One region of the Paraglaciecola psychrophila 170 genome, then DNA from elsewhere that is predicted to be linked to it. Evidence: predicted binding sites of a transcription regulator. Region 1 holds the regulator's gene; each other region holds the start of a gene.
The links. The regulator LexA, encoded in region 1, represses DNA repair genes until DNA is damaged. The targets are predictions, from matches to a motif close to TACTGTATNNNNATACAGTA.

Region 1 (3,151 bases):
TTTATTAGCGCCTGTAAAGTCATCGCTAACATACCGGTTTTAGGCGGCAATAAACGTCCGGTTCTGCTGCGCCCCCCTTCAGGGAAATATTTGACTGAATAACCTTTATTAAATAGCAATTCAAGATATTCACGAAAAACCGCAGTGTAGAGTTTGTTGCCAGCAAAGCTTCGGCGGAGATAAAAAGCGCCCGCTTTACGTAATATTCCGCCAACAGGACGAAAATTAAGATTAATACCAGCGGCTATGTGTGGGGTGACTAACCCTTCATGGTAAATAACATAGGTGAGCAATAAGTAATCCATATGGCTACGGTGACAAGGTACATAGATGATTTCGTGGCCATTCTGTGCCAAAGCTCTTACTTTATCGGCATGTCGAACTTCTATACCGTTATAAATTTTATTCCAAATTTTAGTTAAAATTTTCTCGACCAATCTGATCATGCCTGGGCGGTAATCGGCAGCAATTTCATTGACGTATTTTTTTGCTTGTTGTTTGGCTTGTTGGTGACTTAATTTTTTGGTGCGAGCTTCTTCAACAATAGCTTTACGTACCGATTTTGCACCTAGAACACTATTATATAGTTGATGGCGCTCAAGGATGTTGGGACCTGTTAATGTTTGATGGCGACGATAAAAATGTGTACCCGCAACACGGATAAGTTTGTGGGCGATTTCTTCGTCACTACCTTTTAATTCCAGCATTTTCCTTGAAGATACGGCTTTGCTGTAACAGACAAAGTTATCTCTGCCTAAAAACAACACAATAAAAAATTTACGCAGCCAGCTAGGAGAAACTTGGTTGGCGATGACGTCTGACCAGCCTGAGGTATTTTTATCTGGTGCTCTACCCCAAAGTATAGAAACGGGTACTATCTGAATATCGAGGTCTGGATTTTTTCTGTGAAGACTAAATAGTTTAGCCGCATCTTCTTGAATCGAAGTCGCTTTTGTTTTGCGGTTTAATACTGATTTTGGTTTCTGTAAAAACAGGCAAGAAGAATGGTGTTGATCCCCAATAGTCAGATTTAGTGTGGGTTTAGGTAAGCCTAATGCCACCGCAGACATCTTTAGTACTATTTGATCTGTAACCGAACGGGTGCGCAGCAAATAAACAATAGGGCGGGTTTTATCTATGCCTAATTCAGCCTCAAGGTCGCTTGGAGTGCTGTTCACTTTTACTAACCATTTTACCGGTACCGTCACTATTGCTAACAGCAATTTATGCAGCCACAACATACTTTTCGCTCGCAGATATTAAATCTGGCGCAGGATACCACAGACATTCCTAGCAGTTTAACTTTGATAAAAATGATTATAGTTTGTTTGCCGTTTTATTTTAGACATATCACAGCAAGCATAAAACAAATTTGAGATTTAAGTATAACTGTATATAATCATACTAACTGTATAAAAAAACAGGCTGTTTATGCGTCCACTAACTGCTCGACAAGAAGAAGTACTTCAACTAATTAAAAATACAATGTTGAATACCGGTATGCCGCCTACCCGCGCTGAAATTGCCCGGGAATTAGGTTTTAAATCTGCTAATGCAGCGGAAGAACATTTAAAAGCGCTAGCGCGTAAAGGTGTAATAGAAATTTTACCTGGTACATCTCGTGGTATTAAGTTAAATACACCACTTGAAGACCAACTCGAAGAGTTAGGTTTGCCTTTGATTGGTCGGGTTGCTGCGGGCGAACCTATTCTGGCTCAAGAGCATATTGAAGGTCATTATCGGGTGGACCCTAGTTTGTTTAAACCCAGTGCTGACTTTTTGCTCCGAGTAAACGGTATGAGTATGAAAGATATCGGTATCTTGGACGGCGATTTATTAGCAGTACATCGCACTAGTGATGTACACAATGGCCAAGTGGTAGTCGCAAGAGTCGATGACGAGGTTACTGTAAAGCGACTCGAGAAAAAAGGCAGGCAGGTTTTGCTGCATGCTGAAAACGAAGCGTTTTCTCCCATTAAGGTTGATTTGGCGACTCAGCCATTTAATATTGAAGGCATTGCAGTGGGGGTTATTCGAAACGCCGACTGGATGTAATTTTTGCGAGGCGCATTATTCTCTATAATGTGCTTTTTCATATTTATCTGTTTTTTCCTCTTAGAATCCCTTTTCCCTCTTTCATTTGCATTTTTTAACAACTTTGTGTTTAAAAAATAATCAGTTGGTTGTAACTTAGGCAAAAAAGCTAGACTAGTCGCTATTAAATGAGCGACCCTTAACATCCCAGAAGTAAAAAATAACAATAAATTAACTAAATATTAACTAAGATGGCAGTTGTTTCTATTCTGATGTTTATGTTTCAGTGAAAAATAAAAAGTACGTTTGACGTACATGAGGTGCTATGTGAAGAGAATTTTTTTCAGGACTGGAACTATGCTATCTGCATTGATGACAGCGCCGGTATTTGCTGAATCGAAAGATCAAATTGAGCAATACCAGTTAAACATGACTAAAGGCGTGACAGACATCAGTGCTGGTGTGTATGACATGCATATGTTGATGTTTGTTATTTGTGTTTTGATTGGCGCCGGCGTATTTATCGCTATGTTTATTTCTATGTATTTCCACAGAAAATCTAGGGGTGCTAAGCCTGCAAATTTTCATGAAAATGTAAAAGTTGAAATCGCTTGGACAGTGATCCCCTTTATTATATTGGTTGTGATGGCTGTTCCCGCCATGAATCTCCTAATTGATATGGAAGATGCCAGTGAGCCTGATGTGTCCATTTTGGTGACAGGTTCACAGTGGAAGTGGCATTACAAGTATATGGATAATGACGTTGAGTATTATTCGAAATTGGCCACTCAGGCTGACCAAATCTCTGGAAAACTGCCTAAAGGTGAAAACTACTTACTTGAGGTAGACAGACCTCTCGTTATTCCTACAGGCCAAAAAGTCCGCTTTCTTATTACTTCAGACGATGTCATCCATTCTTGGTGGGTGCCAGATTTTGGGTTCAAGCAAGATGCTAATCCCGGCTTTATCAATGACGCTTGGACTAAGGTCAATGATCCTGGCGTGTATCGTGGTCAATGTGCCGAGCTTTGCGGCAAAGATCATGGTTTCATGCCCATTGTAGTGATTGCCAAAGAGCCTGCTGAATATGCTGAGTGGATTTCAGAACAAGAAGCTG
Region 2 (3,151 bases), 1.2 Mb from region 1:
CATTTTACGAGAAATTGGCCGGTTGCGTGAAATAGCCTTTAGAGCAGTGGGAGAAGGAACTAATAAGCGCCGTGATATCGACTCATACGATGCACATTACTATCACCTTATCCTATGGGACAAAGACGATTTAGAAATTGCTGGTGCATATCGTTTTGGGGATGCCAAAAACATTATTAAGAAACATACAATTAAAGGATTATATTCAGCCAGCCTATTTGATTATGGCCCTGAAATGACTCTATATTTTGAACAAGGACTAGAGCTAGGCAGAAGCTTTGTGCAGCCTAAATATTGGGGTAAACGCAGCCTAGACTATTTATGGTTTGGTTTAGGTGCATTTTTGAAGCGCCATCCTAACTTCCGGTATCTATTTGGGGCAGTTAGCCTAAGCGACCACTACCCAAAAGCAGCTAAAGATTTGTTAGTACAGTTTTATACATTATATTTCGGCTGTTTTAACAAAATTGCTCAATCAAAAATGCCTTATTTGTTGCCAATTAATTACCAACATAACTTCACTGGTGAAAACTATAAAGCCGATTTCATTCAACTTAAACACCAACTTTCCAATATGGGCATGGTTGTTCCGACACTATACAAGCAATACACCGAGACTTATCAAGAAGGCGGTGTGCACTTTTTAGACTTTAATATAGACCCAGATTTCAACCATTGTATAGATGGTCTAGTATTGGCTGATCTGGATACCTTAAAGCCGAAAAAAAGAGCACGCTATATGTCAAAATAGTAATTATTTAGGCGAAAACATTGATGTGCCTATTAAGCCTTCTTTGCCTTTTTCGCCTCAATATCTACTACATCCGCCTTTTCTTCAGTCAATAAGACATCGGCTGTAATGCCTTTCAACAACTTGGAAAGAGAATCTTTATTTTTAGACAACATAATAGATAACTCTTCCAATACAGACTGCTCAATCTTAATGCCTTTGCCTTCAATGTACTCACTAAGATTATCTGCAACATCGAGCATTTTATCGTATTGGTCGGCTTCTTTTTTATCTGCGGTCACAAACTTCTCCACCCCTTTGTGTTCAACTACATAACGTGTGATTACGGCCATAATTTGCTCTCTCTTATTTAACTTTAGAGTATTAGACTATCACAAATACTGTATATAAAAACAGTTAATTGTAATCTACTATATCGCTATATAAAGAACCTTAGTTCCTAAGCATAAAAAAACCAGCGTATTGCTGGCTCTATTAACAAAATAACAATCAGTAATTCTAGGCCTAATGCCCTTCACTCACCATATTCACTGTGTATTTAGGGATCTCTACTACTAAATCTTCATCTTGAATAATCGCTTGGCAGCCTAGTCTAGAATCAGGCTCTAGGCCCCAGGCTTTATCTAACATATCTTCTTCCAATTCGTCCCCTTCTTTTAAGGAGTCAAAGCCTTCACGCACGATGATATGACAAGTGGTGCAAGCACATACTTTTTCGCAGGCGTGTTCAATACCAATTCCGTTTTGCAAAGCAAGATTTAATACTGAGATACCTTTTTCACCTTCTAAAACAGCACCATCTGGGCACAACTCATCATGAGGTAAAAAAATTACTTGTGGCATATTTACATTCCTAATATTCAGTAAAATTATTTAATTTATATACGGTCAACCGATTGGCCAGAGAAGGCACGTTTAATCGATTGGTCCATGCGTTTTTGTGCAAAGTTCTCGCTCAACTTATCTAATTGTTTGATAGCGGCTTTAATTGCTTCTTTGTCTGTACCTTTGGCCAGTTCATTAAGATTAGTGAGCCCTACTGCAATGGCTTGGATTTCTGAGGTATCAAGTAAGGCCTGCCCATCTAAATCTAGTGCCCCTTGCAAATTTTCTTGCACTCTAGCAGCTTCAACTTGTTGTTCTTTAAGCATACGCGCTTGCATGTCTTCTTGAGCATTATCCATAGATGCTTTTAGCATATTGGCAATTTCGCTATCTTCTAAACCATATGATGGCTTCACCTGAATTTCTGCCTGCACGCCAGTAGACTTTTCCATTGCGCTAACATTTAACAAGCCATCGGCATCAACTTGAAACGTCACCCGAATATGAGCAGCTCCAGCGGCCATAGGTGGAATGCCACGTAATGTGAATTTTGCAAGGGAGCGGCAGTCCTTAACCAACTCACGTTCACCCTGAACAACATGCACCATCATGGCAGTTTGCCCGTCTTTGAAGGTAGTGAACTCTTGTGCTTTGGCAACGGGGATAGTGGTGTTGCGCTGAATCACTTTTTCAGTCAAGCCGCCCATAGTTTCTATACCCAAAGACAAAGGCAAAACATCTAGCAGTAACATATCACTGTCAGGTTTGTTGCCCACCAAAATATCAGCTTGAATGGCTGCGCCGATAGCGACTACTTTATCAGGGTCGATAGAGGTAAGCGGAGTACGTTCGAAAAAATCACCTACTTGTTGACAGACTAAAGGCACGCGTGTCGAACCACCTACCATCACCACTTCAATTACTTGCTGCTTTTCTAGTTCGGCGTCTTTTAGTGCTCGACGGCAGGCTCGTAGAGTATTCTTAACCAAAGGGGCAATAAGCGATTCAAATGTGTCGATACTGATCAACACCGAATGGTGTTTGCCTGTGTCATCTTCAAACTGCACAGTAAACACAGATTCATGACTTAATACTTCTTTTGCCTCTTTTGCCTTATCTAGTAAAGTCCGATGTAAATTTTTAGATAACGCTCCCGTCAAATCACTTTTTTGACGGATAAAATCTACCAGTAAGGCATCAAAGTCATCACCGCCCAGTGCAGAATCACCACCTGTAGAAAGTACTTCAAATACCCCTTTGCTTAAATGCAAAATAGAAATGTCAAAGGTACCGCCACCTAAATCATACACAGCAATAATACCTTCTTGGCCCGAATCCAAACCATAAGCGACGGCTGCAGCTGTAGGTTCGTTGAGTAAACGTAGAACTTTCAAACCTGCTAGAGTCGCGGCATCCTTGGTACCTTGGCGCTGAGCATCGTCAAAATAAGCAGGCACTGTAACGACTGCACCTTGTAATTCATCACCCAAAGTTTTTTCGGCACGCTTTTTAAGTTCATTTAATATTTTTGCTGATACCTGAACGGGGTTTACATCACCCGAAGCAACAGTCATC
Region 3 (3,151 bases), 2.2 Mb from region 1:
AAACATTTGATTGTGCGCTCGAGCAGCTACTTGAGGTAAATGAGTGACACAAATCACTTGTGCAGTTTCGCCTAGCTTACGTAATAACTGGCCTACCACAGATGCAGTTGAACCACTTATGCCGCTGTCAACTTCATCAAAAATCATGGTGGCGATATCGTTATTGCTAGAGCTAATCACTTGAATAGCTAGTCCAATCCGTGACAGTTCGCCGCCTGATACGACTTTTTCAAGATTATCTAAGGCTTGGCCCTTATTGGTCGACACTACAAACTGCACCGAGTCTAAGCCCAATTTGTTAGGGGTACCTTGGACCTGATGTTCAACTTCAATTTTAAACACCGCATCAGCCATGTTCATTTTGTGAATATGATGCTCGACTTGTTTAGCAAAAGACTTGGCGGCTTTTTGCCTTGATAGACTAAGTTTGTTGGCAGCTAGGTGATATTGTTTGTCTAACTCACATAGTTGAATTTTTAATTCTTCTAACAATGAGTCGTCTTTAATTAATTCACTAAACTCAGCGGAAAGCTGTTGATGAAAGTCATATAATGTCTCGGGCCGAACATTATGCTTTCTAGATAAATCTAAGGCTTGTGAATAGCGGGCTTCGACGTTTTGCATACGCATAGGGTCGATTTCGAGTTGTTCAGTATACGCTCTTAATTCGTTAGCCGCTTCGTCAATTTGAATACAGGCTTCGGTTAACATTGTTACAATAGGCGCAAGGCTAGGGTCGTGCTCTTGCAACTCAGTTAAGCGGTCTACACTGTTTTGTACCGCTGATAATGCATTAAACTCTTCTGCCTCATAAAGTTGATGAAAACTAATTTGACTTTGTTCCAATAAAGTTTGGCTGTTGCTGAGCCTTTTATGTTCGACTTCTAGCGACCCAAATTCCCCTTCTGCTAAGGCATATTCGTCAAGTTCTTGGATTTGATAGGATAATAACTGGCTACGATCTTCGCGTTGTTGCTGGCCTTCCAATAAACTTTGATAGTGTTGTCGTTGAGCTCGGAGAGTTTGGTAAGCATCTGCCACGTTACTCAACAAGTTGCCATGCTCAGCGTACTGATCAAGTAAGTTGCGTTGATTGTCACTTTTCAAAATTTGTTGATGGGCGTGTTGCCCATGGATACTCAATAAAAATTGACCAAGTTGTTTTAGCTGTTGTAAAGGAACTGGCGTACCATTGACAAAGGCTTTAGAACGTCCCTCAGAGGAAATAACCCGCCTAATCAATACCTCATCGTGGTCTGTCAGTTCGTGCTCTTCAAGCCACTTCATGGCTCCAGGTAGCTGCTTTACATTAAAACCAGCACATACTTCTGCTTTATCAGCGCCGGTACGCACCATGCTAATGTCTGCCCTGTCGCCCAAACATAAGCCTAATGCGTCAACCGAAATCGACTTACCTGCACCTGTTTCACCGGTAATAGCAGTCATACCATGACTAAAATCAACATCTAGTGTTTTAACAATAGCGAAATTACGAATGGATAAGTGGGTAAGCATTTTTAATCCTCAATAAAGACATATAAAAGCATGTTTAAACATACAGTACCTGTAAATATATACATGCTTTTGCTCAGTGTCTAGTTATCTCTTTAAAAAATGCTGCAAGTGACTAGTAAAGTTTACTGCCCCAGCCAAGTTTTGTGCGTAACACATTGAAATAATTATAGTCTTTAGGATGAATTAGAGACAGTTTGGCCGGATTTTTACAAATAACAATTTCGTCTCCAGGTAAGACTGTTAGCACAATGTGGCTATCACAACTGACTTGCATATTATCGGTGTTTTCAGGAGATACTTTTAATTTTACTGTGCTGTTGGCATCTACTACTATTGGGCGACTGCTTAATGTGTGTGGAAACATGGGTACTAAAGTTAATGCATCTAAGTTAGGGGTAAGAATGGGACCTCCACCAGATAACGAATATGCTGTAGAGCCTGTTGGCGTCGCCACAATTAAGCCATCAGAGCGCTGACTGAAAACAAAGTTATCATCCAGATATACTTCAAATTCCATCATGTGTGCTACTTTGCCGTGGTGAATTACTACTTCGTTTACCGCAGAGTCTTTGCTTTGTACTTTACCATCTCGATAAACTTCGACTTCTAACAAAAAACGTTGCTCTATTTGGCAATCGCCGTCAAAGATGCTATCTAGTTGCGGTTCAATATCATTGGGATTGATATCGGTCAAAAAACCTAAGTTACCGCGGTTAACTCCTACCACCGCTACATTATACTCTGCAAGCACACGAGCTGCGCCAAGCATATTGCCATCACCACCGACCACTATAGCTAAGTCAGCTTGTTTACCAATTTCAGTTATATCTGCAGATTCGCAACCATTTGTATCTAATTTTTGCGCAGTGTTTGTTTCGACTAATATCCGACAGCCACGTTCAGTCAAATAGACTATTAAGGCCTTGAAACTCAAATTTGCACCTTGATGTGCCTGTTTGCCAATTAAACCTACGGTTTTAAACTTCATTGAAAACAACATAAATAACTATTTGCCAAAGTATAACCACGAGAGCGTTTGAAAGTCATATTTTTCGTTTCGATTAATTGATTGACGACAGGATTTGATCATCCCTATAGTATGTTCATTAAATTTGTATACTAATAAAAGAAGAGCACTAATTAATGGGGCCATTAATGTTAGATGTTTCAGGTTTTGAACTGACACACGAAGAGATAGATATACTCGATCACCCCTTAGTTGGTGGGCTTATTTTATTCAGCCGTAACTATCACGATCAAAAACAGCTTTCTGACTTAGTACGGCACATAAGATCTGTTACGCGTAACGATGTTTTGATTGCGACAGACCATGAAGGGGGAAGAGTGCAGCGCTTTCGTCAAGGATTCAGCGACATTCCTGCAATGGGCCGTATTCATCTTCAAACAGATGGAGATATTCAACTTTCAGGTTATTTATGTGAACAATTTGGGTGGTTAATGGCAGCAGAACTATTAACTTTCGATATCGACATTAGTTTTGCTCCAGTGCTCGATATTCATGGTGTATCCGCAGTGATTGGAGATCGTAGTTTTCATCAGCAACCGGACATCATTGTTCAATTAGCCAGCAAATTTATCAAAGGTATGCATCGGGCTGGCATGTCTGCCACCGGTA
Region 4 (3,151 bases), 530 kb from region 1:
CAAGAAAAACATGGTGCAACCCAAGAAGCCGTGGCAGCAGCTGACCAAGATATTATTATTCCTATGGTGGGCATGGTGCAATCCCTCAATGTATCAGTGGCTGCAGCGCTTATCTTGTATGAAGCTCAGCGACAAAGACAACAAGCAGGAATGTATAATACCCAGCAGTTAACCGAGCAAGCCTGCCAAAAAATGCTATTTGAAGGTGGTTTCCCTAGACTACGAGAAATATGTGACCGCAAGGGATTACCTTATCCACATATTGACTCAAGAGGACACATTGACGAAGGTGCTAACTGGTGGAAAAAAATACAGTTGACGGGTAAAAACCTTTAATAAACGTAAACAATCACCTTGATGACATTTGCCTTAATACCTCGCTATACGCCAACAGCAAGGCCGTTCGTTTAAGTTACCCTACAGATAATCTTCTCTTAGAATTTTCCATATTCACTGCTGGTGAGAATTTGTTGAATATCTGAGACGTTGCCTTCTGTATCTAATTAATTGCATGCAAACGTGCATATTACTTGAAAGTTATTTTTACCCATATAGGTCTATCAACTTAGTTGTCTAATCAAATCGTGTCTTATACCTATAATCACATTAACAAGAGAAAACTATGACGTATTTTAGAATTATCCTTGGGCTATTTATTTTGTTTTTGGTATTACCTGCCAAGGCGCTGGATAGAACAAAAATAGCTGACACAGCTCTAAACGTTACCCCGCTATTAATTGGTCAGTCCGCACCAAACAGTAAGTTACAAACAGTTAATGGCGACCCAGTCAGTCTAAAAGCCTTAACGATGCAAAAACCGACAGTGTTAATTTTTTATCGCGGCGGTTGGTGCCCTTATTGTAATCGTCAACTTGCTGGTTTAAAGGATATTGAAGACAAACTTGACGCGTTAGGTTATCAAATATTAGCTATTTCTCCTGAAACACCGGCCCAATTGCAAGAACAAAAACTCCAAACAAAATTTACAGTACAGTTATTAGCAGATCCTGAACTAGAGGCTATTAGTGGCTTTGGGATCGGCTTTTATGTGCCAGACGAAAAGCGCACAACATACAAATCTAAATGGGACATTAACTTAACCAGCGATAAAAATTCCGGTAAAGCCGTGTTACCTGCACCAGCGGTGTTTATTTTGGATACCAACGGTAAGGTGCTGTTTAGTTACGTTAATCCAGATTTTAAAACGCGTATTTCGCCTGAATTACTTTATCAGGCTGCAAAATTGTCCTTGTAAGTATTTTTATTACCGAGCTGACTGTTTTGGGCTCGGTAAACCTTGCGCAATACTGTAAGATCTCCGAGTATATGTAACCTATATTACCGATGAGTGCTTGGACTGCGTTTTGTTATTTGCCCTTTCTATAACTTTCTATTTTTCATCCTCACACAACCTAATACAGATGGATAGGTTATGAAGGGATTAGCACAAACTCCCGTAACCGAGCTAAAAGGTGTGGGCGCCAAAGCTGCAGAAAAATTAGCCAAGCTAGCAATTGTGTCGGTACAAGACCTACTATTTCATTTGCCTCATAGGTACGAAGACCGCACCCGCATTTATCCCATCTCAGACTTGCAACCTCACTTACATACCAGTATTCAAGGTGAGGTGATGTCATGTGATATCCAGTTTGGTCGCAGGCGAATGTTAGTTGTAAGGCTTAGCGATGGAACGGGAACTGTAACGTTACGTTTTTTTCATTTTTCAGCGTCACAAAAAAATAGTCTTGAATCTGGGGCCACCATTCGTTGTTTTGGTGAAGTGAAAGCGGGCAAATATGGCCTTGAGATCATGCACCCAGAGTATAAATCGATTAATCTCGATAATCCCCAAGCCTTGCAAGAATCTCTCACCCCGGTTTACCCCGCTACTGAAGGTATCAAACAGATCACCTTGCGTAATTTAACCGAGCAAGCGCTAAAACTACTGAGTAAAGGGGGGTTAGCTGAACTATTACCAGAAGGCTTATATCAACACCAAATTGGCTTAGTTGACGCTTTACACTTAGTCCACCGGCCACCGCCGGATGTGACCTTATCGTTATTTGAGGAAGGTAGACACCCCGCCCAGCAACGTTTAATTATAGAGGAGTTATTAGCTCACCACCTCAGTGTGTTAAAGGTCCGTCAACAAAGTCAGCAACAAGCAACATTCCCAATCAAACCTAATACGTCATTGCTTAATCAATTTTTAAAAAATTTACCCTTCAAACCCACAGGCGCACAACAGCGAGTAGTGGGCGAAATACAAGATGATATGCAGCAAAATTGCCCGATGATGCGATTAGTACAAGGCGATGTAGGGTCAGGCAAAACTGTGGTGGCTGCTATGGCGGCATTATCTGCCATCGGCGCAGGTTATCAAGTGGGGCTGATGGCACCCACTGAACTATTAGCCGAGCAACATTTCAATAACTTCCGTCAATGGTTTGAACCATTAGGTATCGAAGTCGGTTGGTTAGCCGGGAAATTAAAAGGTAAAGTCAGAGAAAAAGTATTAGCTCAATTAGCCAACAACGAAGTCAAAATGTTGGTAGGCACCCATGCCATTTTTCAAGAAGCCGTCACGTTTTCATCATTGGCTTTGGTAGTCGTGGATGAACAGCATCGCTTTGGTGTGCATCAACGTCTAGCGTTGCGTGAAAAGGGTGAGTCTCAAGGGGCATTTCCTCATCAGTTAATCATGACCGCCACCCCTATTCCACGCACATTGGCGATGACCGCTTATGCAGATTTAGATACGTCAATTATTGATGAATTACCACCGGGCAGAACACCTGTAAAAACTGTGGTTTTACCCGATGCTCGACGCGATGAGGTAATTACCAGAGTGCGTGACGTAAGCGTTAAGCAAGGCAGGCAAACCTATTGGGTATGTACACTAATAGATGAATCTGAGTTTTTACAAAGCCAAGCAGCGGAAGATACTGCCATTTTATTGCGAACAGCATTACCAGAACTGAAAGTAGGTTTAGTACATGGCAGACTAAAATCTAATGAAAAACAACAAATTATGGCTGACTTTAAAGCAGGTGCCTTAGACTTATTGGTAGCAACCACTGTGATTGAAGTAGGTGTTGATGTGCCCAATGCCAGCCTGATGATTATCGAAAATCCAGAACGTTTAGGGCTG

Region 2: C427_RS17365 (YebG family protein) is a predicted target of LexA. The motif match lies at 1,130-1,149, and genes of this name have one in related genera.
Region 3: recN (DNA repair protein RecN) is a predicted target of LexA. The motif match lies at 1,544-1,563, and genes of this name have one in related genera.
Region 4: recG (ATP-dependent DNA helicase RecG) is a predicted target of LexA. The motif match lies at 1,306-1,325, and genes of this name have one in related genera.

Annotation. Positions count from the first base shown of each region.
Region 1 is NC_020514.1:5,195,828-5,198,978, forward strand. Features, by position in the region: gene plsB (glycerol-3-phosphate 1-O-acyltransferase PlsB) at 1-1,241, opposite strand, end outside; gene lexA (transcriptional repressor LexA) at 1,432-2,055, shown strand; gene coxB (cytochrome c oxidase subunit II) at 2,392-3,151, shown strand, end outside.
Region 2 is NC_020514.1:3,960,804-3,963,954, forward strand. Features, by position in the region: gene C427_RS17360 (GNAT family N-acyltransferase) at 1-751, shown strand, start outside; gene C427_RS17365 (YebG family protein) at 784-1,083, opposite strand; gene fdx (ISC system 2Fe-2S type ferredoxin) at 1,256-1,594, opposite strand; gene hscA (Fe-S protein assembly chaperone HscA) at 1,630-3,151, opposite strand, start outside.
Region 3 is NC_020514.1:2,977,337-2,980,487, reverse strand. Features, by position in the region: gene recN (DNA repair protein RecN) at 1-1,515, opposite strand, end outside; gene nadK (NAD(+) kinase) at 1,628-2,503, opposite strand; gene nagZ (beta-N-acetylhexosaminidase) at 2,659-3,151, shown strand, end outside.
Region 4 is NC_020514.1:311,556-314,706, reverse strand. Features, by position in the region: gene trmH (tRNA (guanosine(18)-2'-O)-methyltransferase TrmH) at 1-336, shown strand, start outside; gene C427_RS01335 (peroxiredoxin-like family protein) at 623-1,255, shown strand; gene recG (ATP-dependent DNA helicase RecG) at 1,433-3,151, shown strand, end outside.